Regions from separate parts of the Mesobacillus jeotgali genome, predicted to be linked through region 1. Evidence: a T-box and tRNA genes for the amino acid it is inferred to sense, from the RefSeq annotation. Region 1 holds a T-box; the other regions hold tRNA genes.

What was found. The T-box of region 1 lies ahead of asnS (asparagine--tRNA ligase). A T-box ahead of a tRNA ligase gene usually reads a tRNA of that ligase, here a tRNA-Asn.
Region 2: it has a tRNA-Asn gene. The T-box ahead of asnS (asparagine--tRNA ligase) is inferred to sense a tRNA for this amino acid. The anticodon was not compared.
Region 3: it has a tRNA-Asn gene. The T-box ahead of asnS (asparagine--tRNA ligase) is inferred to sense a tRNA for this amino acid. The anticodon was not compared.

Annotation. Positions count from the first base shown of each region.
Region 1 is NZ_CP109811.1:3,060,565-3,070,068, forward strand. Features, by position in the region: gene FOF60_RS15690 (isoprenylcysteine carboxyl methyltransferase family protein) at 1-489, opposite strand, end outside; gene FOF60_RS15695 (type III polyketide synthase) at 491-1,576, opposite strand; gene FOF60_RS15700 (SDR family NAD(P)-dependent oxidoreductase) at 2,043-2,816, opposite strand; gene FOF60_RS15705 (cytochrome c oxidase subunit 2A) at 3,457-3,606, shown strand; gene FOF60_RS15710 (cytochrome c oxidase subunit II) at 3,634-4,110, shown strand; gene FOF60_RS15715 (b(o/a)3-type cytochrome-c oxidase subunit 1) at 4,110-5,765, shown strand; gene asnS (asparagine--tRNA ligase) at 5,912-7,303, opposite strand; T-box leader at 7,357-7,590, opposite strand; gene FOF60_RS15725 (EamA family transporter) at 8,217-9,122, opposite strand; gene FOF60_RS15730 (carboxypeptidase M32) at 9,364-9,504, opposite strand, start outside.
Region 2 is NZ_CP109811.1:231,278-240,781, forward strand. Features, by position in the region: gene FOF60_RS01220 (STAS domain-containing protein) at 1-102, shown strand, start outside; gene FOF60_RS01225 (anti-sigma regulatory factor) at 107-508, shown strand; gene FOF60_RS01230 (PP2C family protein-serine/threonine phosphatase) at 520-1,530, shown strand; gene FOF60_RS01235 (anti-sigma factor antagonist) at 1,589-1,921, shown strand; gene rsbW (anti-sigma B factor RsbW) at 1,918-2,391, shown strand; gene sigB (RNA polymerase sigma factor SigB) at 2,369-3,163, shown strand; gene FOF60_RS01250 (PP2C family serine/threonine-protein phosphatase) at 3,160-3,759, shown strand; gene FOF60_RS01255 (Tex family protein) at 3,898-6,066, shown strand; gene cmpA (cortex morphogenetic protein CmpA) at 6,098-6,217, opposite strand; gene FOF60_RS01265 (SprT family protein) at 6,313-6,786, shown strand; tRNA gene FOF60_RS01270 (tRNA-Asn) at 7,052-7,126, shown strand; tRNA gene FOF60_RS01275 (tRNA-Ser) at 7,143-7,233, shown strand; tRNA gene FOF60_RS01280 (tRNA-Glu) at 7,248-7,322, shown strand; tRNA gene FOF60_RS01285 (tRNA-Asp) at 7,398-7,473, shown strand; tRNA gene FOF60_RS01290 (tRNA-Gln) at 7,480-7,554, shown strand; tRNA gene FOF60_RS01295 (tRNA-Lys) at 7,710-7,785, shown strand; tRNA gene FOF60_RS01300 (tRNA-Leu) at 7,874-7,958, shown strand; tRNA gene FOF60_RS01305 (tRNA-Leu) at 8,017-8,102, shown strand; tRNA gene FOF60_RS01310 (tRNA-Arg) at 8,167-8,243, shown strand; tRNA gene FOF60_RS01315 (tRNA-Pro) at 8,261-8,337, shown strand; tRNA gene FOF60_RS01320 (tRNA-Gly) at 8,358-8,431, shown strand; rRNA gene FOF60_RS01325 (16S ribosomal RNA) at 8,546-9,504, shown strand, end outside.
Region 3 is NZ_CP109811.1:171,102-180,605, reverse strand. Features, by position in the region: gene cdaA (diadenylate cyclase CdaA) at 1-452, opposite strand, end outside; gene FOF60_RS01000 (anti-sigma factor family protein) at 831-1,484, opposite strand; gene sigW (RNA polymerase sigma factor SigW) at 1,501-2,064, opposite strand; gene FOF60_RS00990 (aspartyl-phosphate phosphatase Spo0E family protein) at 2,303-2,473, shown strand; gene rocF (arginase) at 2,554-3,450, opposite strand; tRNA gene FOF60_RS00980 (tRNA-Ala) at 3,846-3,921, opposite strand; tRNA gene FOF60_RS00975 (tRNA-Gly) at 3,925-3,999, opposite strand; tRNA gene FOF60_RS00970 (tRNA-Lys) at 4,071-4,143, opposite strand; tRNA gene FOF60_RS00965 (tRNA-Gln) at 4,149-4,223, opposite strand; tRNA gene FOF60_RS00960 (tRNA-Tyr) at 4,278-4,362, opposite strand; tRNA gene FOF60_RS00955 (tRNA-Thr) at 4,457-4,532, opposite strand; tRNA gene FOF60_RS00950 (tRNA-Val) at 4,559-4,634, opposite strand; tRNA gene FOF60_RS00945 (tRNA-Glu) at 4,665-4,739, opposite strand; tRNA gene FOF60_RS00940 (tRNA-Thr) at 4,758-4,830, opposite strand; tRNA gene FOF60_RS00935 (tRNA-Asn) at 4,873-4,947, opposite strand; rRNA gene rrf (5S ribosomal RNA) at 5,027-5,142, opposite strand; rRNA gene FOF60_RS00925 (23S ribosomal RNA) at 5,289-8,223, opposite strand; rRNA gene FOF60_RS00920 (16S ribosomal RNA) at 8,449-9,504, opposite strand, start outside.

The DNA.
Region 1 (9,504 bases):
CAATGCCTTCTCCTCTGCGGGAATCCTGATTGATAAAATCAGGATGTTAAGCAAGGTGAAGACTGCCATTGTGATATAGGCATTGAACATTAAAGGAATAACAATCAATTCTATTGCCACAATTAAATAGTTTGGATGCTTGATGATTTTATAAGGCCCTCTCTTGACGACATTAGCTCCTGGCAGAATGATGATTTTTGTATTCCAGAATCTTCCCAATGAAGAGAGTGACCAAATTCTCATCACCTGCGTAAAAATAAACATAGCAAGCAAAGCCGGCCAGTATCCTGATAGATTTTTATCAAAGGAAACCACTTCCATGATAAAAAATATGAAAAATGCTGTATGGATTGACACCATTGCGGGATAGTGCCCCTGTCCAAACTCTATTGCGCCCTGGGCTTTCATCCAGGCTTCGTTTTTTCTGGCTATGACTAGTTCTGTCAGCCTCTGAAAGATGATCAATCCGATAAATATAAGGAACACCATGTTATTCCCACCTCATCAATAGCAATTCCGAACTAAATCCGGGTCCCAGGGCTGCCCCCAGTCCAAGATCTCCTTCCTTCGCTGTCTCCATGAACCTTTTTAATACATATAGTATGGTTGCAGAGGACATATTCCCATATTCTTTTAAGACCTCCAGTGATGTCCTGGTCATTGCTTCAGGGAATTTCAGAGCAGAAACATAGGCATCAAGGACCTTCTTTCCTCCTGGGTGCGCTATAAAGTGATCGAGATTCGGAACGTCTAGGTTATTGCTGTTCAAAAACCTTAAAACATTGGGCTGAAGCCAGTTTTCGATGATTGTCGGTATATCCTTGGAAAACACGACATACAGTCCCTCATTTTTCACTTCCCAGCCCATGACATCTTCAGAGTCAGGCATGGTTGTTGACTGAGTGCCGATAATATTAGGTGCTGCATCTTTTTTCATTATATTCTCATAGCCGGAATCATCACCACAAACCAGGGCGCACGCAACACCATCCGCAAACAGTGAAGTTCCGATCAAATTGCTTTTTGAACGGTCATTACGCTGGAATGTTAAGCTGCATAATTCGATTGATAGCACAAGTACTTTTGCCTTCGGGTATGCCAGGCAATATTCATAGGCTCGCGACAGTCCAGCTGCCCCACCAGCACACCCAAGACCCCAGATCGGAATCCTTTTAGTATATTGAGATGATGGCAGGATATTCATTATTCTCGCATCAATGCTTGGGGTCGACACACCCGTGCTGCTAATAGTAAAAATAGCATCGATTTCTTCAAGATGGATTTCATCTTTTAAGAACTCATCATTTTTCAGGCAATTCGAGATTGCCTGTGCCCCTAATTCCACAGCTGCCTCGATATAAGCATTATTCTTCTCTTCAAAAGTATGGTCAATTTCAAACCAATCAAGATTTTTAGCAAAATGGCGTTTCTCGATTTGGCCATTTTGAAAAACAGTTAGCAGCCTATTTATATCTTTAAAGGATTCACTGAAAAGTTTTTCTGCAAAATCCATTACCTTTTCCTGTTCTATAGAAAATGGCGGCACAGCTTCTGCGATAGATATAACTCTTGGCATGTTTATACTCTCCTCACATCTATGTACGGTTACTTTTTCCATTTACCCAGAGAGTATACAATCAAACTATGCTTGGCTTGTAACGAAAAAAAAAGCTTTCCCCACAATAAGGGAAAGCCTAACGTTTTGAAGGAGTTGCTGTGCAAGTTCATTATACAATGGACTCAAGCCTTGTACATTATAAAATCATTACCAGTTGACAATATATTTCTATGCAGACTTTCTGCTTTTACCGATTTTACCCTAATCCCATATTTAGGATTATGGAGAACTTCTATATGGGAAAATTTCACGGCTAATGATACCCTTATGCATGGCTTTTCCCCTCTATAAGGGTACCTTTCAAGCAGAACAGCAAGATCTCCTTTTGCAAGTAAATCCACCCGCTTTAAAGTTTCTACCTTAAATAGCATCTAAAACAGTGCAGTGCTCAACTAATACTCAATACTTGCATGAAGTCAGTCAATCAAAATCCATGAATCGTCATTCCACCGTCGACAAACAGGGTTTGTCCAGTTACATAATCCCCGGCATCCGAGCTTAGGAATACCACTGGCCCTACAAGTTCAGGCAACTCCCCGATCCTCTTTAATGGTGTAACTGCGAGGATGTCCTGCACATACGCTTCGTCGGCCAATAGCTTTTCTGTCAGCGGCGTTTTGAAGTACCATGGACCGATTGAATTCACATTGATACCGTATTCTCCCCATTCCATAGCGAGCACCTTTGTCATCTGCATGAGGGCTGCTTTAGTCGCTGCATATACAACACCAGTCCTAAGGGCTACTTGTCCTGCTACAGATGCAATATTGATGATTTTGCCTCCTGAGCCCTGTTCCTTCATAATTGTTCCTGCTTCCTGGGACATCATGAAAGCGGATTTTAGGTTGGTATCCATGATCGTTTGCCATTCTTCATCCGTTGCTTCCAGAGCCTTTGAACGGATGTTCATACCCGCATTGTTAACTAGTATATCAATCTTATCCCATTCAGAACTTACTGCAGAGATCGAATTATGTACTTGGTCCCTTTTTGTCACATCTGTCGGCAGTACGAGCGTTTTCCTTCCTAACTTCTCAATAATCGAAGAAGTTTCATTAAGATCTTGCTCCGTCCGAGCAAGTAAGGCAACATCTGCTCCAGCTTCAGCCAGACCAATGGCAATTGCCCTTCCAATCCCTCTGCCAGCACCTGACACTACGGCTGTTTTTCCTTTCAAATCAAAAGATGGCAAAAACATTTCACTTCATCCTCCCGCTGTAAATTGACTTCATTTTAACATAGTTCGCAGGAAAATCAGGTTCAATCGCCTGGCATTCAATTAGAATGCTTGACTGACAGGCACAATCAAAAAGAGCTTCACCGAAAGAAAAAGCACCAAAAAAGGTGCTATTTTTCGTTGGACTGCTTTTGTACCTCAATCCAGATTTGTTTTTCCGCTGCTCCCCCACATTTTTTACATAATCTCATTTCATCATATATGAGGCGGCAATGTTCACAGTAAAACTTCTGCATTAAAACCACTTCCTGAAAGATCCATTTTCTATTAGTTTATTAGCTAAACGCGGAATGGTGATTCCTGTTTTTCTCATTGCTTTTTTTAAAAAGTCAAGTCGTTCTGTCACATCCTGTATTTGATAGGCTACTAATTGCTCATATCCTCACATAAATGTATTCACAGATTATTCACATTTACCCCTCGTTACATGTGACTTAAATCACTGTATTGACGCGTTTTCACCATTAACATAGTAAATATGTCAGGTATGAACAATTTGTGAACTGTATGAAACCATATTTACGTTTCCAAATTGTTTTGTATTATGAGAATGTACTCATCATTTATAAACGAACATTTTTTACGAAGGGAGTGGACCGGGATGGCTCAGCCTGGAATCGGGAAAAAAACACATACGAAGGTGGAAGAACAATCTTCCTTGAAAGGAACACTTGCATCCGTTTTCTTGTTAGGATTCTTTTTAATCGCTACATGGGTAGGCGTTTATTTATTGTTTGTAAATCGTTTTTAAGAGAGACCAAAAGGGGAGAAAGAAGTTATGCATATTCATAAATTTGAAAAGATCTGGCTGATATTTGGAATTACGACGTTAATCGTATTCCTGTCCGTTATTGGAGTGAGCGCCTTCTATTTAGGCAACCAGCCTCCAAGCTGTCTGGCAACAATCAATCCTGAAAAGGTAGATACTACAGCACCTTTCGATAAGCCTGGACTGAAGAAGGTTGAAGGGAAAGAATGGGACTACGAACTTGTTTTTGTAGCATCCGCATTTGCCTACAACCCTGGACAGGTTGAAGTCCCACTAGGAGCTAAAGTGAAAGTAATCGCGACGACAAAAGACGTGATTCACGGATTCCAGGTTGCAGGAACTAATATCAATATGATGCTTGAGCCTGGATACATCAGTGAGTTCGTTACAACTTTTGACAAAGCTGGCGATTACCTGATTGTTTGTAATGAATATTGTGGTGTCGGCCACCACATGATGTCGTCTAAAATCGAGGTGGTTGAATAATGAATACAAAATCAATTAATCCAAAGGTTGACCGCCGGGACGGCAAATTGGCAATGGCCCACTTTTATGTAGCTTTCATCGCTCTTGCAATCGGTGGTCTTGCCGGTTTGCTCCAGACACTAGTCCGTTCTGGAAAATTCGAATTACCTTCATGGACTGGGTATTATCAAATCCTGACCATTCATGGTGTCGTACTTGGACTCGTGCTTACAACATTTTTCATTATGGGATTCCAGCTCTCTCTTGTGAGCAAAACATCCGGAACATTAACAAATAAGCAACGCAAGACTGGCTGGATTGGTTTCTGGACGATGACAATCGGTACTGTAATGGCTGCTATCATGATCCTGACAAACCAGGCTTCTGTTCTTTATACATTCTACGCACCATTACAAGCCCACGCACTCTTTTACTTAGGTCTTACGCTTGTGATCGTCGGAAGCTGGATTGACGGCGCTGCAATCATCATGGCTTACTCTTCGTGGAGAAAAGCTAATCCTGGAAAGCCTAGCCCGCTGTTGACTTTCATGTCACTCGTCAACACACTTATGTGGATCGTAGCGACGATTGGTGTTGCTGCAACAGTACTATTCCAATTGCTTCCTTGGTCACTGGGCCTTGTAGAGCGTGTAGATGTATTGGTCAGCCGTACATTGTTCTGGTACTTCGGCCACCCGCTAGTATATTTCTGGCTGCTGCCTGCATACATGGCTTGGTACGCAATCGTTCCAAAAATCATTGGCGGAAAGATTTTCTCTGATTCATTAGCAAGGATGTCATTCATTCTGTTCCTGTTGTTCTCGATTCCTGTTGGTTTCCACCATCAGTTAATGGAACCAGGCATTGACCCAGCATGGAAGTTCCTACAGGTTATCTTGACATTCCTAGTTGTCATCCCATCATTAATGACCGCATTCTCATTGTTTGCGACATTTGAAATGTTTGGCCGTTCTAAAGGATCTACCGGCCTATTCGGCTGGGTGAAAAAGCTTCCTTGGGGAGATGCCCGATTTGCAGTACCTTTCATAGGTATGCTAGCATTCATCCCTGCTGGTGCCGGCGGACTAGTCAACGCTTCCCACCAGCTGAACCAGGTAGTACACAACACAATCTGGGTTACAGGACACTTCCATTTAACACTAGCAACTTCTGTCGTCCTGACTTTCTTTGGTATTTCTTATTGGCTGGTCCCTCACCTGACTGGAAGAGTTTTGACAAAGGCTATGAATAAACTAGCCATTATCCAGGGGATTGTTTGGGCAATCGGTATGACATTCATGTCCGGCGCGATGCACGCAGCCGGCCTGCTAGGCGCTCCACGCCGTTCTTCATTCTCAACATACGGCGGTTCAGAGCAAGCAGCTGAATGGATTCCTTACCAGGTAGCACAGGCAGTTGGCGGATCTATTCTGTTCCTTGGAATCATCCTGATGCTGTACATTTTCATCAATCTTGCTTTCTTCGCACCTAAAGGGGAAGAAGAATTCCCTGTTGGAGAAGTTGCTGACCAAGCAGAAAAAACTCCGATGGTATTTGAAAACTGGAAGCTATGGCTTGGCATCACTGTTCTTTTGATTCTTTTCGCATACACGATACCGTTCATCGATATGATCGAAAATGCACCGATCGGGTCGAAAGGATATAAATTCTTCTAGAAGTTCTCTTCTTGAGTATAGAAGCGAAAAATTAACAGGGTATGAAATTGTAAAAGATTTCACACCCTGTTTTTTTGTTCATAACAGCATTTAATATTAAAAAACAGGATGCATCAGCATCCTGTTTTCGTTTTTTACCTATTTAATTAAAAATCAGCGTTTCCTGGTGTACGCGGGAATGGAATAACATCGCGGATGTTCTTCATCCCGGTTAGGTACATAACAAGTCTCTCGAAACCTATACCATATCCGGAATGCTTAGTGCTTCCGTATTTTCTAAGCTCGAGATACCACCAGTAATCTTCTTCAGACATACCAAGTTCTTTGATTCGATTTGCAAGGATTTCTTCTCTTTCCTCACGCTGGCTGCCGCCGATTAACTCGCCAATACCAGGAACCAAAAGGTCGGTCGCAGCAACTGTCTTGCCATCCTCATTTGCTCGCATATAAAATGCCTTGATTTCTTTCGGATAATCGGTTACGAAGACAGGGCGCTTGTAAATTTCCTCGCTAAGATAACGTTCATGTTCCGTTTGCAAATCCGTACCCCATTCAACAGGGTACTCAAATTCCTTACCTGAGCTCTTTAATAATTCAACCGCTTCAGTATAAGTAACCCTTCCAAAATCGGATTTTAATGCATTTTCCAATCTTTCAATAAGCGTTTTATCAACAAAGCTGTTGAAGAAGGCCATTTCTTCTGGTGCATGCTCAAAAACATAATCAATGACATACTTGACCATTTCTTCTCCCAGGTCCATGATATCCGGCAATTCTGCAAAGGCAACTTCCGGCTCGACCATCCAGAATTCTGCGGCATGTCGTGCGGTATTTGAATTTTCTGCCCTAAATGTCGGGCCAAAGGTATACACATTGCGGAATGCAAGAGCAAAGCTTTCTGCGTTCAATTGACCGCTCACGGTTAAGTTGGTTTCTTTGCCGAAGAAATCTGCACTTTCATCCACTTTTCCTTCTTCGTTTTTTGGAAGCTGGTTCAAATCCATTGATGTTACACGGAACATCTCCCCGGCTCCTTCAGTATCGCTTCCGGTAATAATCGGTGTATGTACATGTACAAAACCTTTGTCTTGGAAGAATTTGTGAAGGGCATAGGATGCAAGAGACCTTACTCTGAAAACGGCTGAGAAGGCGTTCGCTCTAGGACGTAAATGAGCGATTGTTCTCAAATATTCAAGGGTATGTCTCTTTTTTTGTATAGGATAATCTGTATCTGACAATCCCTCAACGATAATTTTTGTCGCTTTAATTTCAAACGGCTGCTTCATTTCAGGAGTTGGGACAAATTCACCTTCTACTAAAACAGAAGAACTGATAGGCAACTTCGTAATTTCTTTGAAGTTATCAAGGGTATCCTCAAAAACAACCTGTACACTCTTAAAGAATGTTCCATCGTTCAACTCCATAAAGCCAATGGTTTTTGAATCACGAAGAGTACGGATCCAGCCTGTAATTTGAACAGTTTTGTCTGTAAAATTTTCTTGATTCCTGTATAAATCTTTTACTACGGTCTTAATCATAATTAGCCTCCCTATGTAATTTTTTGCAATAAAAAAAGCCTTCTATCCCCTAAAAAAGGGACGAAAGGCTGAACTTCCGCGGTACCACCCAAATTGTCATAAAATGACCAACTTTACTACTGCACAACCCAGTCTATAACGTTCTGGAAACGTCTAAGCCTACTCACGATATCCCTTTCGGTTAGAACTCAAAGGTGTTCTTCATCCATGCTTCATCACCAGGCTTCCACCGTCCCCGGCTCGCTATCGAATATAGCAAAAACTACTTTCCTTTTCATCGATTTAAAAATATGCAGTTTTCAAAGGTTTTTTACTGTAATAATTTATCACAAAAGATAATCCTTTGTCTAGTTGCCCCCTGATATATATACATTTTTCGCTAAAAAATCAATGTGTACATCAAAAGCTAAATTGCTGTTATAACTGAATGTTGTGTTTCTTGTTATACTGGTTTAAGTCATTTCGGATAGGAAGCAGCCTCAATGTCTAAGAAAGCAGTTTTAATAGACATTTCAAAGAGGAAGCAGCTCCAAAATGTCTAAGAAAGTGGATTTAAGCCAAATTCACTTAAAGAATACTCAACTATGAAAAATAAACGGAAAAATTCCGCTTAAATTGAAAACGACCCATAATTACTTAAAAATAAGGGGGGTTTTTCCGGTTATTTGACCCAAATCATTTGATTTTGTCATTTTTCTAGCAGTTAATCGGAATACCTCCGCCTATTTCTGCGTTAAAGCTTCTTTTGTATGCAATAGCCGGAAATTCTCCGCTTAAAAATTTTCGTTCGCACTCGAAAATCAGCAATAGCCTTACTAAAAATGCTTTCATTAAAACAGTAAAAAGGAGCTTGGGTTTGAACCAGGCTCCTCTCTGTTAATTGTTTATGTTCCCCACTTCAAAAGAGAATGAATCACAAAGTGAAGTGCTTTTTTTGCTTCCTGATGGGAAATGAGATGTTGATAGATATGACAGATATGATAATCAACGCGGATCCGAGCATCTGAAGACCGCCCAGCCTGTCACCATACACCAATATTCCCAGCATGGTGGCTATGACGGGTTCCAGTGTAGCAACTACTGCAGCAGTACTGCTTTCTGTCCTTTCAAGGCCCCAGGAGTATGCGAAATAGGCAATCACAGTCGGGAAGATCCCTAACCCTATCGCATAAAGCCACGCATTCCCGGTGAAAAGGACAGCAGTCTTGCTGACTATACCAGTTGTCGGAACCAGTGCAGCCGAAGCCACAAGGAAAGTATACAAGGTGACCGTAAAAGGATGGTACCGCCTTAATGCCACCTTGCCAAATATGCTGTAAAGAGCGTAGCCGAACCCTGCCCCTAAGCCAATAAGGATACTGGAGACAGAAAACGACGTTCCCCCTTGCCCTGTGATGCCTGCGGCAAGTGTACAGCCGATGACTGTCATGACAATCGCCAACAACTTCTTCCGGTTAATGCTTTCTTTCAGGAAAAGAAATGATAACACCGCAACAAAAGCAGGAGAAGTATACAGTAAAGCTACAGCAATCGGGATGTTCATCAAGTTGATTGCCGTAAAATAAGACCAGTTAAAAAACACAATGCTTAAAATCCCTGTACCCACAAACAGATACAAGTCTTTCACCCTGATTTTTAGATGACTTCGGTAAAAAGCCATACCCACCAAAACCAATATAATGGCAGCGGTCACCACACGGATGGCCACAATCTCCATGGCACTGAACCCGGCACTATTCAGACCTTTAACAAAAAAACCAATCAGGCCCCACATTGCCGCAGCAAATGCGATCATAAAATAAGGCAATTTCCCGTACATACATTCACCACACTAACAAAAAGCGTAAGCGCCTTGGTCAGCCCCGACATGCGCTGGAGGGCCGACCGGTGAAGTCGTTCTTTGACTTCAGTGGGCGGATCGAAGCGTCTCGAGGGGCTAGGCGCTGGAGCTGGATTTAAAAAACTTATATAGTTATCCACAAGGAATTATTTTATTAATTCCCTTCTGAAAGAAAAGATGGCAGGAAGGCTGCCATCTTATTTTCTAAAAAAGGGTCTTACTAGACCAGCTGGTATACTTTATTGTATTTTTCGTATAAATAATCTACTAAGTACTGAGCATTGAGTCCCTCTCCAGTTACATCAGTCAATATTTCAAGAGGTTTTTTCATCTTTCCATGCTTATGGACTTTCTCAGTCAT
Region 2 (9,504 bases), 2.0 Mb from region 1:
GCCATAACGCTAATAGAATTAGGTATCGGCCTTGATGATGTCCTAACTGCATTAGATTTAGAAAAAGGTTTGGAGAAATTACAACAGGAATTGGGGGAATAGGTGAATGGACATCCAATCCTGCGTTACGATCATAAACGAATGGGACATCGTCGCAGCACGCCAGCTTGGCCGGAATGTTGCGAAGGAGCTTGGTTTTGGAACAGTTGACCAGGCACGAATCACCACCGCCATCAGTGAATTGGCCAGAAATATCTACTTATACGCCGGCAAAGGGCAGATTTGCATCGATAAATTATATGACGGCGGTAAAGCGGGATTGCGAATCAACGCAATGGACAGCGGCCCAGGTATAAAAGAAATACGCCAAGTCATGGAAGATGGCTTTTCAACATCAGGAGGACTAGGAGCCGGCCTTCCCGGAGTGAAGCGTCTAATGGATGAGTTTGACATAGACTCGAGCCCCGGACAAGGAACTCAGATTAAAGCGACTAAATGGCTCCGTTAGGGGGAGAAAGTATGGATTTCCGAGAAATGATGGAATCAAAGTATCGGGATATTCTTGACAATTATATAAAAGAGCAATCTGAGCAGGCATTATATGCAGGGCAGAAATTCAGCCGCAAGTCGATTGAGCAAAAAATTGCACCGGAAGAAATCGTCAGCCTCCATAAAAGCATACTGCTCGAGATGTATCCTGAACTTCCAGATGATATCATGCATTCCTTTGATATCCTCCTTGAGGTGATGATTGCCTATGGTATCGCATACCGAGAGCATCAAAGCCTGAGACACCAGCAGGAGGAATTAAGATCTGAAATGGAAATTGCCGCCAATGTTCAGCAAACCTTGCTGGGTACGAAAATTCCAGCTGTGCCTGGGATTGATATCGGGGCCATCAGTGTTCCGGCCAAGCATATGAACGGTGACTATTTCCATTTTGTCCAGGATGAGAACAATAATATCAGTGTCGCGATCGCTGATGTCATTGGAAAGGGTATTCCGGCCGCACTTTGTATGTCCATGATCAAGTATGCAATGGACAGCCTGCCAGAAAACCGGCTTGATCCGAGCAGCATCCTGGAAAATCTGAACAGAGTCGTTGAACAGAACGTTGACCCAAGCATGTTCATCACGATGTTCTACGGAATGTTCAATCCTTCCAACAACGTCTTCTACTATGCCTCAGCAGGGCATGAGCCTGGCTTCTATTATGATTCCAAAAAGAAGGAATTCTCTGAGTTGGTCGCTAGAGGCTTACTGCTAGGGGTGGACAAGCGGACGAAGTATACCCAGTATGAGAAAGAAATACTTCCTGGGGATATGGTGATCTTGATGTCTGACGGAGTGACCGAGTGCAGAACGGAAGAAGGATTCATCGAAAAGGAAACATTAATCGGATATATAAATAAATATATTCACTTAAATGCTCAGGAAATTGTCAATAATATCTTTAGGGAACTTGAAAAACTTCAGCATTTCCAATTGCGTGATGATTTTACTCTAATCATTTTAAAAAGAGATGTTTAATCGGGTTCCAAACCGGGTAAATCAAAAGAGCAATTGAATTGTAAAGGGTGGGTCATTTATGAATATTTCGATAGATGTGAAAGAAACAGAATCAACATTAGCAGTCAAGGTAAGTGGCGAAATTGATGCATATACAGCTCCACAGTTACGTGAAAAGCTTTTCCCTATGTCCGAAAAAGAGGGCGTAAAGATGGTTGTTGACCTTTCAGAGGTCAATTATATGGATAGTACAGGGCTTGGAGTATTTGTGGGAGTGTTCAAAAACGTGCGTGCACATGACGGTGAGTTTAAAATCGTTGGGTTGTCCGAGCGTTTACAGAGACTTTTCGAAATCACTGGCTTGGCCGATATTATCGATATAAACAGCCAGATTGAGGGTGGAGTGCAATGAACCAGTCATTTGACTATATTGAGATGAAAATCCCGGCTAAACCGGAATTCGTGGGTGTCATTCGTTTGACCCTGTCTGGTATTGCAAGCCGCATGGGTTTTTCCTACGACGAGATTGAAGATTTAAAAATTGCTACCAGCGAAGCTTGTACCAACGCTGTACAGCATGCATATAAAAACAATGAGAACGGCGAAGTCATCATCGGTTTCGGATTGTATGAAGACAAGCTTGAAGTGATGGTTGCAGATAATGGCCAGAGCTTTGATTTCCACTCAGCGCGCCAGGGACTAGGTCCTTATGATCAGAATAGTTCTGTGGAATTCCTTCGCGAAGGAGGCTTGGGACTGTATTTGATCGAAACCTTGATGGACGAGGTTCGAATCCATCACAAAGAGGGCGTCACGGTCTTTATGACCAAGTACCGAGAAGGAGAGCAGGTGGAGAGAGATGCAGAGACAATCTCAACCTAAGCAAAGGCCAAAAGAAGAGATTAATGAATTAATCAAAGCCTACCAGCTGCATGAGGATGCAGACGCCCAGAATGAGCTGGTTCTTCACTATCAAAACCTTGTAGAAACAATCGCGAGAAAGTACTCAAAGGGAAGGTCGTTCCATGAGGATATTTTCCAGGTTGGGATGATTGGCCTTTTAGGCGCAATCCGCCGTTACGATGAAACATTCGGTAAAAGCTTTGAAGCATTTGCCGTACCGACTATCATTGGTGAAATCAAAAGATTTTTAAGAGATAAAACATGGAGTGTCCATGTACCGCGCAGGATAAAGGAGCTTGGTCCAAAAATCAAGACGACAGTCGAAGATTTGACCACCCAGCTGCACCGCTCTCCGCGTGTGGATGAAATTGCCGAAGCACTTCAGGTTTCCGAAGAAGAAGTATTGGAAGCCATGGAGATGGGAAAAAGCTACCAGGCATTATCTGTGGACCATTCTATTGAAGCTGATTCTGACGGAGGAACAGTCACCCTGTTGGATATCGTTGGAAACATTGATGATGGCTATGAAAAAATCAATCAAAGAATGGTGCTCGAGAAAGTACTCCATGTACTAAGTGAACGCGAAAAGTTAATTATCCAATATACCTATCTTGATAACCTGAGCCAGAAAGAGGCTGGAGACAAGCTTGGTATTTCGCAGATGCATGTATCCAGACTTCAAAGAAGGGCAATCAAAAAGCTTCAAGAAGCGATCCATGCGGAAAACAACAATTCGGAGTACATTACATGATTCAACAGTTCAAAGACAAAATAGAACTTTATGCTTACCAGACAATAAAAGAAGGTAAAATAGAGTGCGGTGACAGCTATTATTATACAGCTACTGATGATTATTTTGTCTGTGTACTTGCTGATGGATTAGGGTCCGGGCAATACGCCCATGAAGCCTCTGCGGCAGTCGTTTCAGTAGTGGAGCAACACCACCATGAAGACGTAGATACGCTCATGAAATACTGCAACAATATACTGGTGCAAAAAAGAGGAGCCGCTGTTTCAATCTTCAAAGTCTATTTCGAGACCCGCGAGTTTGTATACAGCTGCGTCGGAAATATCCGCTTCTTTCTCTATACATCAAGTGGCAAGCTGACATACCCATTGCCAGTCACGGGTTATCTGTCAGGTAAGCCGCAGGTGTTTCATACCCAGAGATTCGTTTATGAGCCAGAATCAAAATTCCTGATTTACTCAGACGGTTTTGACAATATCCATGGCGCTAAAACGATATTGAAGGGATATCGCTCGGTTGGTGCAATCGCAGAACAAATCAAAAGCGAATATGCCAACTCAATGGATGATGCAACTTTTATTGTAGGAAGTCTACTTTAGCCGGTGGGCTTCTTTTTGTTTTACCGCACACTGCCTTCACATTACCAGAACTGTAAACCTTCAGCCGATTTTGGTACACTATTAAAGTGCCAAGCAATATCAAAAAAGATTATGGAGGATTGTCTCTTGACTCAAACAATGGATAAGCAAGATCAATATGTGAAAATCATTGCCAAAGAGCAATCGTTAACAGCTAAACAAGTGCAAAGTGTCATTTCATTAATAGATGAAGGAAACACTGTACCGTTCATAGCCCGTTATCGAAAGGAAATGACCGGTGCGCTTGATGAAGTGCAAATCCGTGACATCGTTGAAAGATGGCAATACATACAGAATTTAGAACAGCGAAAAGAGGAAGTCATCAGGCTCATCGAAGAACAAGGAAAGCTGACTGACGAATTGAAGGGAAGCATCGAAAAAGCAATCAAGCTCCAGGAAGTAGAAGACCTTTACCGTCCCTACAAGCAAAAAAGAAGGACGAAAGCGACTGTCGCAAAAGAAAAGGGCCTTGAACCTCTTGCTCAGTGGATGCTGGAGTTTCCGGTAAACGGAAGTCTCGAAGACAAAGCCCGCGAGTTTTTATCAGAAGAAAAAGGTGTTGACTCTATCGAAGATGCGATTGCCGGCGCGAAAGACATTATCGCTGAAATTCTTTCCGATGACGCCGACAGCCGCAAGTGGATTCGAAATGAAACCTTTAAAACTGGCTCCATCGAATCTTCGGTAAAAAATGAAGAGCAAGATGAGAAAAATGTTTATGAAATGTACTATGAATACTCGGAGCCAGTCAGTAAAGTGGTGCCGCACCGAATCCTTGCACTCAATCGCGGTGAAAAAGAAGATCTGTTGCGAGTGTCAATAAAACCAAAAGCAGATGTCATCATGAGCTACTTGCAGCGTAATTGGGTTACTAAAAATCACTCTGTCACAGCTGCTTCAGTAACCGTGGCTATCGAAGATGCATATAAGCGACTGATCCAGCCGTCAATCGAACGTGAGATCAGGAATGAACTGACAGAAAAAGCGGAAGAGCAAGCGATTCACATTTTCTCGGAAAACCTGCGAAAACTGCTATTGCAGCCTCCGTTAAAAGGGAAGGTCGTCCTGGGTGTAGACCCTGCGTTCAGAACAGGGTGTAAGCTGGCTGCTGTGGATGAAACGGGAAAAGTTTTATCAATTGGAGTAATTTATCCTCATACCTCTGGCGCTAAAAATACCGAAGCAAAGGACAAATTCATTAAAGTCCTGAATGACTATGAGGTAGAGATGGTTGCGATCGGCAACGGTACTGCTTCCAGGGAAACGGAACAATTCGTGTCAGACATCCTGAAAGAAATGGATAAGGAGATTTTCTATCTCATTGTCAATGAAGCAGGAGCGAGTGTCTATTCAGCATCAGACCTGGCCCGCGAAGAATTCCCTAATTACCAGGTAGAAGAACGAAGTGCGGTTTCGATTGCCCGTCGTTTGCAGGACCCGCTGGCTGAACTTGTTAAAATTGATCCCAAATCCGTCGGTGTCGGCCAGTACCAGCATGATGTCAGCCAGAAAAAGCTATCCGAATCACTGACATTCGTTGTTGAGACTGCAGTCAATCAGGTGGGTGTCAACGTAAATACAGCATCATCTTCTTTACTGCAGTATGTTTCCGGCCTTTCTAAAACTGTAGCCAATAATATAGTGAAGAAGCGTGAGGAAGAAGGGAAGTTCACAAGCAGAACACAGCTAAAAAAAATACCTCGTCTCGGAGCGAAGACCTATGAACAGGCAATTGGGTTCCTGCGTGTCATTGATGGAAAGGAACCGCTCGACAGAACCGGTATCCACCCAGAAAGTTACGGTGAGGTAAAGCAGCTGCTTGATAGCCTGGGTTTCAAATCAAAAGATTTAGGAACTCCTGCATTAAAAGATGCCCTCGCCAAAATTAACATCGACCAAACTGCAGATGAGTTAGGAATCGGGAAACTTACGCTGAAAGATATCATTGATGCACTCGTAAGACCTGAAAGAGATCCGCGGGATGAGCTTCCGGCACCTTTATTGAAAAAGGATGTATTAAAGCTGGAGGATCTAAAAACGGGAATGGAGCTTCAAGGTACTGTACGGAACGTCGTTGACTTCGGTGCTTTCGTTGATATTGGTGTAAAGCAGGATGGCCTTGTCCATATCTCTAAGCTAAGCAACCGCTTCGTAAAACATCCGCTGGATATTGTATCCGTCGGGGACGTTGTTACTGTATGGGTGGACAGTGTCGACCAGAAGAAAGGTCGAGTCGCCTTGACAATGCTTAAGCCTGACCAGGCATAATACAAAAGACTGCAGGAATGCCTGCAGTCTTTTAATCGTTTAATCCCTGTTTATTTCTATAAAAGTACCAACATTGGTTTAAAAGTTTGATTTGATACCTATTTTTCTCGTAGAAGGCTCGTTTCATTTGATTCTGAAACCAGACAGGCATAGCACAATACCTCCTTAAGATAATACGTTAAAAGGTAACATTAATATATGCTATAATGGGTTGTCATGTTTCTATAAAAGGCAGGCGTTTTACAAATGACTGATCAAGAGTTGCATAATCTTGTAGTGGCGATCTCAAATGAATACTTCCATAAGCCATTCAGGCATAAGGCGTTCTTCAACCCGAGGCTCCGCACTACAGGAGGACGTTATATGCTGAGCAGCCATACCATTGAAATTAATAAAAAGTATTTTGAACAGCTGGGTGAAGCAGAGCTCGTTGGGATCATTAAGCATGAACTATGCCATTACCACCTTCATATAGAAGGAAAAGGTTACAAGCATCGCGATAAAGATTTCCGAGATCTATTAAAGAAGGTAGATGCCCCGAGGTTTTGCTCTGTCCTTCCGGAGGAGAAGAAAAGGAGGGCGAAACAGAAATTCGTTTTTTATCAGTGCAGCAGCTGCAAGTTGACTTATCGCCGCAAAAGATCTATAGATACCTCAAAATACGTGTGCGGAAAATGCCGGGGAAAGCTCGTAAAAGTGAAGGAAATGACTGTAGAATAAGCGTTTGTGGGCTTTTAAAAAAGAAATTAAAAACTTATCAAAAACACCCTTGACTTTTAGTGGGTACCTCCCTATAATAGTAAGAGTCGATAAGACAACGACACGAAAAAATAAAGCTATTCTGTAGTAGCTCAGTGGTAGAGCAACGAGCGATATCATCTCCGGGTTTACTACGAGTTGTACTCATCGAGCCGCTTCTTGAATAAGCGTTCTGAGATGAGGACAGTCGGCTAAGGATAACTTTTGAAAGAACAAATACAATTATTCCGCAGTAGCTCAGTGGTAGAGCACTCGGCTGTTAACCGAGCGGTCGTAGGTTCGAATCCTACCTGCGGAGCCATTAATTTCAAAGGTATGGGGAAGTACTCAAGAGGCTGAAGAGGCGCCCCTGCTAAGGGTGTAGGTCGGGTAACCGGCGCGAGGGTTCAAATCCCTCCTTCTCCGCCAGAACCTTATAAAATGGCCCCTTGGTCAAGCGGTTAAGACACCGCCCTTTCACGGCGGTAACACGGGTTCGAATCCCGTAGGGGTCACCAAGATTTTTTCGCGCTAGCGAAAATAATCATCCTTAATTTCGCGACAGCGAAAACAACTAAATTAATTCCATATTTGGTCCCGTGGTGTAGCGGTTAACATGCCTGCCTGTCACGCAGGAGATCGCCGGTTCGATCCCGGTCGGGACCGCCATTTTATTGGGCTATAGCCAAGCGGTAAGGCAACGGACTTTGACTCCGTCATGCGTTGGTTCGAATCCAGCTAGCCCAGCCATTTTTGAGCCATTAGCTCAGTCGGTAGAGCAGATTGCTCGCTGCATTGAGTTTTCTTCCTTGGCAATCTGCGAGAAAGACCGGAGGTCTTTTGAGCATCAGGTGCGACAAGGGAATATAAATGGGTGGATACAATCTTTGTTCCACTTCAAATATGAGCCATTAGCTCAGTCGGTAGAGCATCTGACTTTTAATCAGAGGGTCGAAGGTTCGAGTCCTTCATGGCTCACCAGATTTTTTCGCCTTTAGCGAAAAAATGTCCTTGATTTCGCGACTATGATTTAATCATGTCGGCGATAATCAATTCACAATATTAATATGCGGGTGTGGCGGAATTGGCAGACGCACCAGACTTAGGATCTGGCGCCGCAAGGCGTGGGGGTTCGACTCCCTTCACCCGCACCATTAATTACCTGTTGATTAATGAATGTAAATTAGTTAATATATAATCCTGTCATGTTTTGCGGTCGTGGCGGAATGGCAGACGCGCTAGGTTGAGGGCCTAGTGGGGGCAACCCCGTGGAGGTTCAAGTCCTCTCGGCCGCACCAAAAAAAGTTATTGACACACTCTAACGATCGTGTTAATATATAAAAGTTGCTATTAAAACAATATGCGCCCGTAGCTCAATTGGATAGAGCGTCTGACTACGGATCAGAAGGTTATGGGTTCGACTCCTTTCGGGCGCGCCATTATTTTTCTTCAATAACGGGGAGTAGCTCAGCTTGGTAGAGCACTTGGTTTGGGACCAAGGGGTCGCAGGTTCGAATCCTGTCTTCCCGACCATTCAGCAACTAACTTTATATGCGGGTGTAGTTTACTGGTAAAACCTCAGCCTTCCAAGCTGATGTAGTGGGTTCGATTCCCATCACCCGCTCCAGTATGATTGTTCTTTGAAAACTAAACAAACAAGCGTCAACAAACAATAAATGATCATGTTTCTTCTATAGAACATGAGCCAACGTTTTAACTTATGAGCTAAACTCATAACTCTTTTTTGGAGAGTTTGATCCTGGCTCAGGACGAACGCTGGCGGCGTGCCTAATACATGCAAGTCGAGCGGATCTTCATTAGCTTGCTTTTGAAGATCAGCGGCGGACGGGTGAGTAATACGTGGGCAACCTGCCTGTAAGACTGGGATAACTTCGGGAAACCGGAGCTAATACCGGATAATCCTTTCCCTCACATGAGGGAAAGCTGAAAGACGGTTTCGGCTGTCACTTACAGATGGGCCCGCGGCGCATTAGCTAGTTGGTGAGGTAACGGCTCACCAAGGCAACGATGCGTAGCCGACCTGAGAGGGTGATCGGCCACACTGGGACTGAGACACGGCCCAGACTCCTACGGGAGGCAGCAGTAGGGAATCTTCCGCAATGGACGAAAGTCTGACGGAGCAACGCCGCGTGAACGATGAAGGCTTTCGGGTCGTAAAGTTCTGTTGTTAGGGAAGAACAAGTACCGGAGTAACTGCCGGTACCTTGACGGTACCTAACCAGAAAGCCACGGCTAACTACGTGCCAGCAGCCGCGGTAATACGTAGGTGGCAAGCGTTGTCCGGAATTATTGGGCGTAAAGCGCGCGCAGGCGGTTCCTTAAGTCTGATGTGAAAGCCCCCGGCTCAACCGGGGAGGGTCATTGGAAACTGGGGAACTTGAGTGCAGAAGAGGAGAGCGGAATTCCACGTGTAGCGGTGAAATGCGTAGAGATGTGGAGGAACACCAGTGGCGAAGGCGGCTCTCTGGTCTGTAACTGACGCTGAGGCGCGAAAGCGTGGGGAGCGAACAGGATTAGATACCCTGGTAGTCCACGCCGTAAACGATGAGTGCTAAGTGTTAGAGGGTTTCCGCCCTTTAGTGCTGCAGCAAACGCATTAAGCACTCCGCCTGGGGAGTACGGCCGCAAGGCTGAAACTCAAAGGAATTGACGGGGGCCCGCACAAGCGGTGGAGCATGT
Region 3 (9,504 bases), 1.9 Mb from region 1:
TGAAGCTGGATGCCTGTCTCTATGTAATCACTCATTCCTGTTTCTCTTTCAATTGAGATCAATGCCCCGATCCGGCGCTTGGCCATATAATCGGTTGCCTTGATAATAGCCTCCACCATCTTCTCTTCGTCTTCTTCTTCCTGCAGACCTGTTCTGGAAAAAAGCCGCCCTCTGCCGATCTGTTCGAGTGCCCGCCGCAATTCAGGCTGGAAGATGATGATAATGGCCAGGAATCCCCAGGTTAGTACTTGTTCCATCATCCAGCTGAGCGTATTCAATCCGAAGTAATCACTGATAAACTTTACAATCAGGATGACAAAAATCCCTTTTAAAAGCTGGACAGCCTTCGTACCTCGAATAATTGCAATCAGCTTGTAAATGACGAACCAAACCAGGAGAATGTCAACAATATTAGCTAGATATTCTAAAAAATCGAAATCCGCAAACGACATTGCACTTCCTCCAGTAGTTTAGTAAGGCTCCTTCAGAAGTCTCTAAGACTGCCCTGAAGGTTCATCAGCCTTTTTTAAAGGCTTCTTTGTATCTTTGTTGTTAACTATAGAAAAGTAAAAAATCAGCTTCAAGGTTTTCGAGTGCACACAGTTAATGAGCAGCCAGAAAGATGAAACCTTTCAAAATGCGGTGTAAAAAATCATACAAAGCAAAATCGCCCTTTGTAAAAAATACAAAAGATGACCAATCTGTTTCAGCTATAAACAAAGGTAACTTTTTTATTATACCATAAGCTTTGTTCAAATTATAATGATGTCACCTTGGCTGCTGACCCCCAACCAACCCTTGCAAAAGGGAGCCTTAAAAAACAGCCATTCCTATTGGAATGACTGTTCCTTTTCGTCGTTCTCAAAAAGATCTGCCGTGTTTTTAGCTGTTTTTTTAATATGGTACCAGATCCACTCGAACACTTCATTAACCTCTGTTATTTCACCGGTGACATTTCCGGCTGATGCCATATAATTCTCAGCATTGATCAGCTCACCGTTGATCACTGTGACATTACCCTGGACCTCGCCTTCTATTTTCACCTTGCCATTCCTGACAACGACATCTCCTTTGACGACTTCCCCTTCAGGTACGATAACCGTATCATTCTCAACAATCAGATTAGGCTGCTTCGATACGGAAAACTGGTGTTCTTCATTCCAAGTCGAAAAGATGCTGCCAGTCATCAACGCCAGGAAAAGCGAGGCAGCCGTTATAAATGGATGGCTCCTGAACCAGCGTTGGATTTCCGTCTTTTTCTTTTCCTTCGGCAGGCCGGCCATCACTTTTGAAGTAAAATCATCTGGTGCCTGGATATGGGAAGTGCTCTGCACAAGAGCGATTGACTTATTCATCTCCCTGAAGTATTCCTGGCAATCTGAACAGCTTTGCAGGTGCTCTCTTAGTACCTTTTCATGTTCTTCGGAGATTTCTTCATCTAAGTATTCATGCATATAGTCGATAATTTGTTCGGAACATTTCATATTCTTTCACCTCACCTTATACGTGTCGCAACTGCTGCCTTAAGGCTTCTCTTCCTCGATGGATCCTCGTCTTCACCGTGCCAAGCGGCAAATCCAGTATTTCACTGATCTCATTGAGGCTAAGTTCTTCAATATACTTTAATACGATTACAGACCGATATTTATCGGGTAGTTTTGATATTTCTTTTTGGATGGTATCATGCAATTCGATACTTTCTACTTCATCCTCTGGTAAGGGTGTTTCAGATGGAACCTGGGAATACATCGTCAAGCCTTCTGTTCCAGGTACTTCCGCATCAAGGAAATAATCCGGTTTCTTTTTGCGGATCCGGTCAATACATAGGTTAGTAGCTATTCTATACAGCCATGTAGAAAACTTCAAGTTTTGATTGAAGCTGTTAATATTGATATATGCACGGATAAAAGCCTCCTGTGCAATATCTTCTGCCTCGTGCCGATTCCCGAGCATACGGTAGCAAAGTTGGAATACCTTGTCCTTGTATACCTCAACAATCTCTCCATAGGCATTCTGGTCTCCCTTGAGTACTTGCTTTATTCTGTGTTTTACGATTGTCTCCATTAGTTTACCTCCGCGCTTCATGCGGCTAATCGATATACGAATCGATTCCGTAAAAGGTTTCGTTTTTTTTTATAAAAACTTTATTTATGTATGTAATTGACAAAATCATCTACTAACTGACTTATTTTGCGAAAAAGCACGCTAAGTCAATTTTAACAAATTTTTACCAGTTTGGTTTAAAAAGTTTTTTTCAGGGGTATAAATGAACTATATTTCAGTGAAAGCGAGGAAATAATCAATGTGTGCAGAAACGTTGCTGAAGGATATTGAAAATTGCCGTAAAGAAATGGTTGAATTAGCCGCAAAAACCTCGCTGGCAAATCAACGGGTTGTAGACATCAGCACTAAACTCGACCATTTACTAAATAAATATTATCACTTATCTTCAAAAAAGACATTCCTATATTAATAATAAGAGAGCAGCAGCCACCTGGCCGCTGCTCCTATTTTTTCTCACTAATATGAGTCTATTCCCAAACTATATGGACATTACAGAAGTTTTTCACCAAATAAAGACCCCATCAACGCCACTGCCGCGACAGCTGTCTTGTTCTTTTCATCAAGGATTGGGTTGACTTCGACAAATTCAGCTGATGTGATGATTTTTGATTCAGCCAGCATCTCCATTGCCAGATGGCTTTCACGATAACTGATGCCTCCCGTTACCGGCGTACCGACACCAGGTGCATCTGTTGGATCCAGCCCATCCAGATCAAGAGAAAGGTGGACACCATCCGTCTTATCTTTAAGATAGTTGACTGTTTCCTCAATGACCGCTGCCATTCCTAGGCGATCGATTTCGTGCATTGTGAACACTTTAATGCCCATTTCCTTAATCAGGTCCTTCTCACCCTCATCCAGCGCACGTGCTCCGATAATGACAATGTTTTCCGCCTTTACTTTTGGCGCGAATCCGCCTAATTGAGTCAGCATTTCATGACCCAAACCCAGGCTCGCAGCCAGCGGCATTCCGTGGATATTACCAGACGGAGAAGTTTCCGCTGTATTCAAGTCACCATGCGCATCATACCAGATGACACCCAGGTTCTTATAATGCTTGGATACACCTGCCAATGTCCCGATCGCAATGCTATGATCACCGCCTAATACAAGCGGGAATGATCCTGATTCTATAATCCTGTCTACCTCATCAGCAAGCAAACTATTTTTCTCAGCAACTAATTCCAGGTTGCGAAGATTGCTGTTAGGATCAATCTTCACCTCAGGTCTGCCAACTGCGATATCTCCCAAATCCTCTATCTCATCAAATAACACTCTCAGTCTTTCATTTATTCCAGCATAACGGATTGCACTTGGGCCCATGTCGACTCCCCTTCTCATCTGACCCAAATCCATCGGCATACCAATAATCGAAAGTTTCTTCATTGTTTTCTCCCCCTTGCTATCTCTCGTCTACTCCTTATTTTAAACGCTTTCATTCAAATGACTCAACCGGACAATTTCATGAATATATATACGGTTTGGAATTGAGCGAATTTATTGGGTAAGGATACTTAATATGAAAAATTTATAACAGCTTCACCGGCGAATTGGAATAGACTTGAAATATGAGAAAAATGAGAAAAAGCAAATGCTGTCGGATTAATAGGTAGTATTCTGGACAGCTCTAGGCTTTACCCCCTGTAAACTGTCAGAATAACGGCTTTTTCTTGATAGCTTTGGTCTCTTCTCCTTCAAACTTGTCTAAACTCTATTGGATAAAAATAAAAAAGCCATAAATCCGTTGGATTTATGGCTGAAATGGTATTTATGTAGTGTGATGGTGGAGCCTAGCGGGATCGAACCGCTGACCTCCTGCGTGCAAGGCAGGCGCTCTCCCAGCTGAGCTAAGGCCCCATTTGGAGCGGAAGACGGGATTCGAACCCGCGACCCCAACCTTGGCAAGGTTGTATTCTACCACTGAACTACTTCCGCATGATTTTATTATATAGATAAGACCCCTAAAAATAAAGGATTAAGTTCATTCTTAGGGGTCTTAACATGAGTGAGCCATGAAGGACTCGAACCTTCGACCCTCTGATTAAAAGTCAGATGCTCTACCGACTGAGCTAATGGCTCAAAAATGGCTGGGCTAGCTGGATTCGAACCAACGCATGACGGAGTCAAAGTCCGTTGCCTTACCGCTTGGCTATAGCCCAATGAAAAAATAAAAAGGACATTAGTAGCTTGTCCAATTTTAATATGTATTAAAATGGTGGAGGGGGACGGATTCGAACCGCCGAACCCTGAGGGAGCGGATTTACAGTCCGCCGCGTTTAGCCACTTCGCTACCCCTCCACATAATAGAACTTCCTAACTAGGTACATGCTCAAAATCCCTTCGGGACTTTTCGCATCTTTCCGCTGAAGTTTATTCAGGTAAGTTAGAAAGATGGTGCCGGCGAGAGGACTTGAACCCCCAACCTACTGATTACAAGTCAGTTGCTCTACCAATTGAGCTACACCGGCATTAAGGAAAGTTATATAAGAATAAATGGTGGAGGATGACGGGATCGAACCGCCGACCCTCTGCTTGTAAGGCAGATGCTCTCCCAGCTGAGCTAATCCTCCATATTCAACTTCGCTGTCGCAAAAAAATCTTGGTGACCCCTACGGGATTCGAACCCGTGTTACCGCCGTGAAAGGGCGGTGTCTTAACCGCTTGACCAAGGGGCCATATAATAGTATTTTCAGAGCTTCCAAGCGGGCTCGAACCGCTGACCTCTTCCTTACCATGGAAGTGCTCTACCTGCTGAGCTATGGAAGCATTTTGCTGCCAGCTCAAATGACTTACGTCATTTAGAGATAATGGCTCCGCAGGTAGGATTCGAACCTACGACCGCTCGGTTAACAGCCGAGTGCTCTACCACTGAGCTACTGCGGAATAATGGTATTTTTCATAACTCTTGCAGATGATTCGAATGCCACATCTTAGAACTTATCCAAGATGATCATGCATCATTGCCTGGCGGCGTCCTACTCTCACAGGGGGAAACCCCCAACTACCATCGGCGCTGAGAAGCTTAACTTCCGTGTTCGGTATGGGAACGGGTGTGACCTTCTCGCCATCGCCACCAGACAATTTTTAAGGACAATATTTATTATACTGCCTTTTATGCATTTTTCAAGAGGTAATTTAAGATATTTTGCTATCGCAAGAAAACTTTATTCCCTCAAAACTAGATAATGTTTGTAAGAAGAAAACAAGAAGATCGAGTAATCAATTTGGTTAAGTCCTCGAACGATTAGTATCAGTCAGCTCCACACGTCACCGCGCTTCCACCTCTGACCTATCAACCTGATCATCTTTCAGGGTTCTTACTAGCTTGCGCTATGGGAAATCTCATCTTGAGGGGGGCTTCATGCTTAGATGCTTTCAGCACTTATCCCGTCCGCACATAGCTACCCAGCGATGCCTTTGGCAAGACAACTGGTACACCAGCGGTGCGTCCATCCCGGTCCTCTCGTACTAAGGACAGCTCCTCTCAAATTTCCTGCGCCCACGACGGATAGGGACCGAACTGTCTCACGACGTTCTGAACCCAGCTCGCGTACCGCTTTAATGGGCGAACAGCCCAACCCTTGGGACCGACTACAGCCCCAGGATGCGATGAGCCGACATCGAGGTGCCAAACCTCCCCGTCGATGTGGACTCTTGGGGGAGATAAGCCTGTTATCCCCGGGGTAGCTTTTATCCGTTGAGCGATGGCCCTTCCATGCGGAACCACCGGATCACTAAGCCCGACTTTCGTCCCTGCTCGACTTGTAGGTCTCGCAGTCAAGCTCCCTTGTGCCTTTACACTCTGCGAATGATTTCCAACCATTCTGAGGGAACCTTTGGGCGCCTCCGTTACTCTTTAGGAGGCGACCGCCCCAGTCAAACTGCCCACCTGACACTGTCTCCCGCCCCGATCAGGGGCGTGGGTTAGAATTTCAATACAGCCAGGGTAGTATCCCACCGACGCCTCCACCGAAGCTGGCGCTCCGGTTTCTCAGGCTCCTACCTATCCTGTACAAGCTGTACCAAAATTCAATATCAGGCTACAGTAAAGCTCCACGGGGTCTTTCCGTCCTGTCGCGGGTAACCTGCATCTTCACAGGTACTATAATTTCACCGAGTCTCTCGTTGAGACAGTGCCCAGATCGTTACGCCTTTCGTGCGGGTCGGAACTTACCCGACAAGGAATTTCGCTACCTTAGGACCGTTATAGTTACGGCCGCCGTTTACTGGGGCTTCGATTCAGAGCTTCGCGTGAGCTAACCCCTCCTCTTAACCTTCCAGCACCGGGCAGGCGTCAGCCCCTATACTTCGCCTTGCGGCTTCGCAGAGACCTGTGTTTTTGCTAAACAGTCGCCTGGGCCTATTCACTGCGGCTCATCCGGGCTATTCACCCAAATGAGCACCCCTTCTCCCGAAGTTACGGGGTCATTTTGCCGAGTTCCTTAACGAGAGTTCTCTCGCTCACCTTAGGATTCTCTCCTCGCCTACCTGTGTCGGTTTGCGGTACGGGCACCTTTTATCTCGCTAGAGGCTTTTCTTGGCAGTGTGGAATCAGGAACTTCGGTACTATATTTCCCTCGCTGTCACAGCTCAGCCTTCACGCAAGCGGGATTTGCCTCACTTGCAGCCTAACTGCTTAGACGCGCATATCCAACAGCGCGCTTACCCTATCCTCCTGCGTCCCCCCATTGCTCAAACGATAAAGAGGTGGTACAGGAATATCAACCTGTTGTCCATCGCCTACGCCTTTCGGCCTCGGCTTAGGTCCCGACTAACCCTGAGAGGACGAGCCTTCCTCAGGAAACCTTAGGCATTCGGTGGATGGGATTCTCACCCATCTTTCGCTACTCATACCGGCATTCTCACTTCTAAGCGCTCCACCAGTCCTTACGGTCTGACTTCAACGCCCTTAGAACGCTCTCCTACCACTGACATCTAAGATGTCAATCCACAGCTTCGGTGATACGTTTAGCCCCGGTACATTTTCGGCGCAGAGTCACTCGACCAGTGAGCTATTACGCACTCTTTAAATGGTGGCTGCTTCTAAGCCAACATCCTGGTTGTCTAAGCAACTCCACATCCTTTTCCACTTAACGTATACTTTGGGACCTTAGCTGGTGGTCTGGGCTGTTTCCCTTTTGACTACGGATCTTATCACTCGCAGTCTGACTCCCACGGATAAGTCTTTGGCATTCGGAGTTTGTCTGAATTCGGTAACCCGATGAGGGCCCCTAGTCCAAACAGTGCTCTACCTCCAAGACTCTTACAACGTGAGGCTAGCCCTAAAGCTATTTCGGAGAGAACCAGCTATCTCCAAGTTCGATTGGAATTTCTCCGCTACCCACACCTCATCCCCGCACTTTTCAACGTGCGTGGGTTCGGGCCTCCAGTTGGTGTTACCCAACCTTCACCCTGGACATGGGTAGATCACCTGGTTTCGGGTCTACGACCACATACTCATTCGCCCTATTCAGACTCGCTTTCGCTGCGGCTCCGTCTTCTCAACTTAACCTTGCATGTAATCGTAACTCGCCGGTTCATTCTACAAAAGGCACGCCATCACCCATGAACGGGCTCTGACTACTTGTAGGCACACGGTTTCAGGATCTCTTTCACTCCCCTTCCGGGGTGCTTTTCACCTTTCCCTCACGGTACTGGTTCACTATCGGTCACTAGGGAGTATTTAGCCTTGGGAGATGGTCCTCCCAGCTTCCGACGGGATTTCTCGTGTCCCGCCGTACTCAGGATCCACTCAGGAGGGAACGAAGTTTCAACTACAGGGTTTTTACCTTCTCTGACGGGCCTTTCCAGACCACTTCATCTACCCCGTTCCTTTGTAACTCCATGTTGAGTGTCCTACAACCCCAAGAGGCAAGCCTCTTGGTTTGGGCTATGTCCCGTTTCGCTCGCCGCTACTCAGGGAATCGCGTTTGCTTTCTCTTCCTCCGGGTACTTAGATGTTTCAGTTCCCCGGGTCTGCCTTCAATGCCCTATGTATTCAGGCAAAGATACTGTTCCATTACGAACAGTGGGTTTCCCCATTCGGAAATCTCCGGATCAAAGCTTACTTACAGCTCCCCGAAGCATATCGGTGTTAGTCCCGTCCTTCATCGGCTCCTAGTGCCAAGGCATCCACCGTGCGCCCTTTCTAACTTAACCTAAAAGGTCATTTCTCTATTAAATAGAGAGAAAAACTAAAATGGCGATCACTCGGTTTTTTCTTGGTTCTTCTTACTTACGATTATCTAGTTTTCAAGGAACAAAAAAGCTTTGAGAGAATTGCTCCCTCAAAACTAAACAAACAAGCGTACAACTATGTGGATTACATCCACAGTACGAATCGAAAGATTCGCATTCCGATTGCCTTTACGGCAATATCCTTAGAAAGGAGGTGATCCAGCCGCACCTTCCGATACGGCTACCTTGTTACGACTTCACCCCAATCATCTGTCCCACCTTAGGCGGCTGGCTCCAAAAGGTTACCCCACCGACTTCGGGTGTTACAAACTCTCGTGGTGTGACGGGCGGTGTGTACAAGGCCCGGGAACGTATTCACCGCGGCATGCTGATCCGCGATTACTAGCGATTCCGGCTTCATGCAGGCGAGTTGCAGCCTGCAATCCGAACTGAGAATGGATTTATGGGATTGGCTCGACCTCGCGGTTTTGCGGCCCTTTGTTCCATCCATTGTAGCACGTGTGTAGCCCAGGTCATAAGGGGCATGATGATTTGACGTCATCCCCACCTTCCTCCGGTTTGTCACCGGCAGTCACCTTAGAGTGCCCAACTGAATGCTGGCAACTAAGATCAAGGGTTGCGCTCGTTGCGGGACTTAACCCAACATCTCACGACACGAGCTGACGACAACCATGCACCACCTGTCACTCTGTCCCCCGAAGGGGAACGCCCTATCTCTAGGGTTGTCAGAGGATGTCAAGACCTGGTAAGGTTCTTCGCGTTGCTTCGAATTAAACCACATGCTCCACCGCTTGTGCGGGCCCCCGTCAATTCCTTTGAGTTTCAGCCTTGCGGCCGTACTCCCCAGGCGGAGTGCTTAATGCGTTTGCTGCAGCACTAAAGGGCGGAAACCCTCTAACACTTAGCACTCATCGTTTACGGCGTGGACTACCAGGGTATCTAATCCTGTTCGCTCCCCACGCTTTCGCGCCTCAGCGTCAGTTACAGACCAGAGAGCCGCCTTCGCCACTGGTGTTCCTCCACATCTCTACGCATTTCACCGCTACACGTGGAATTCCGCTCTCCTCTTCTGCACTCAAGTTCCCCAGTTTCCAATGACCCTCCCCGGTTGAGCCGGGGGCTTTCACATCAGACTTAAGGAACCGCCTGCGCGCGCTTTACGCCCAATAATTCCGGACAACGCTTGCCACCTACGTATTACCGCGGCTGCTGGCACGTAGTTAGCCGTGGCTTTCTGGTTAG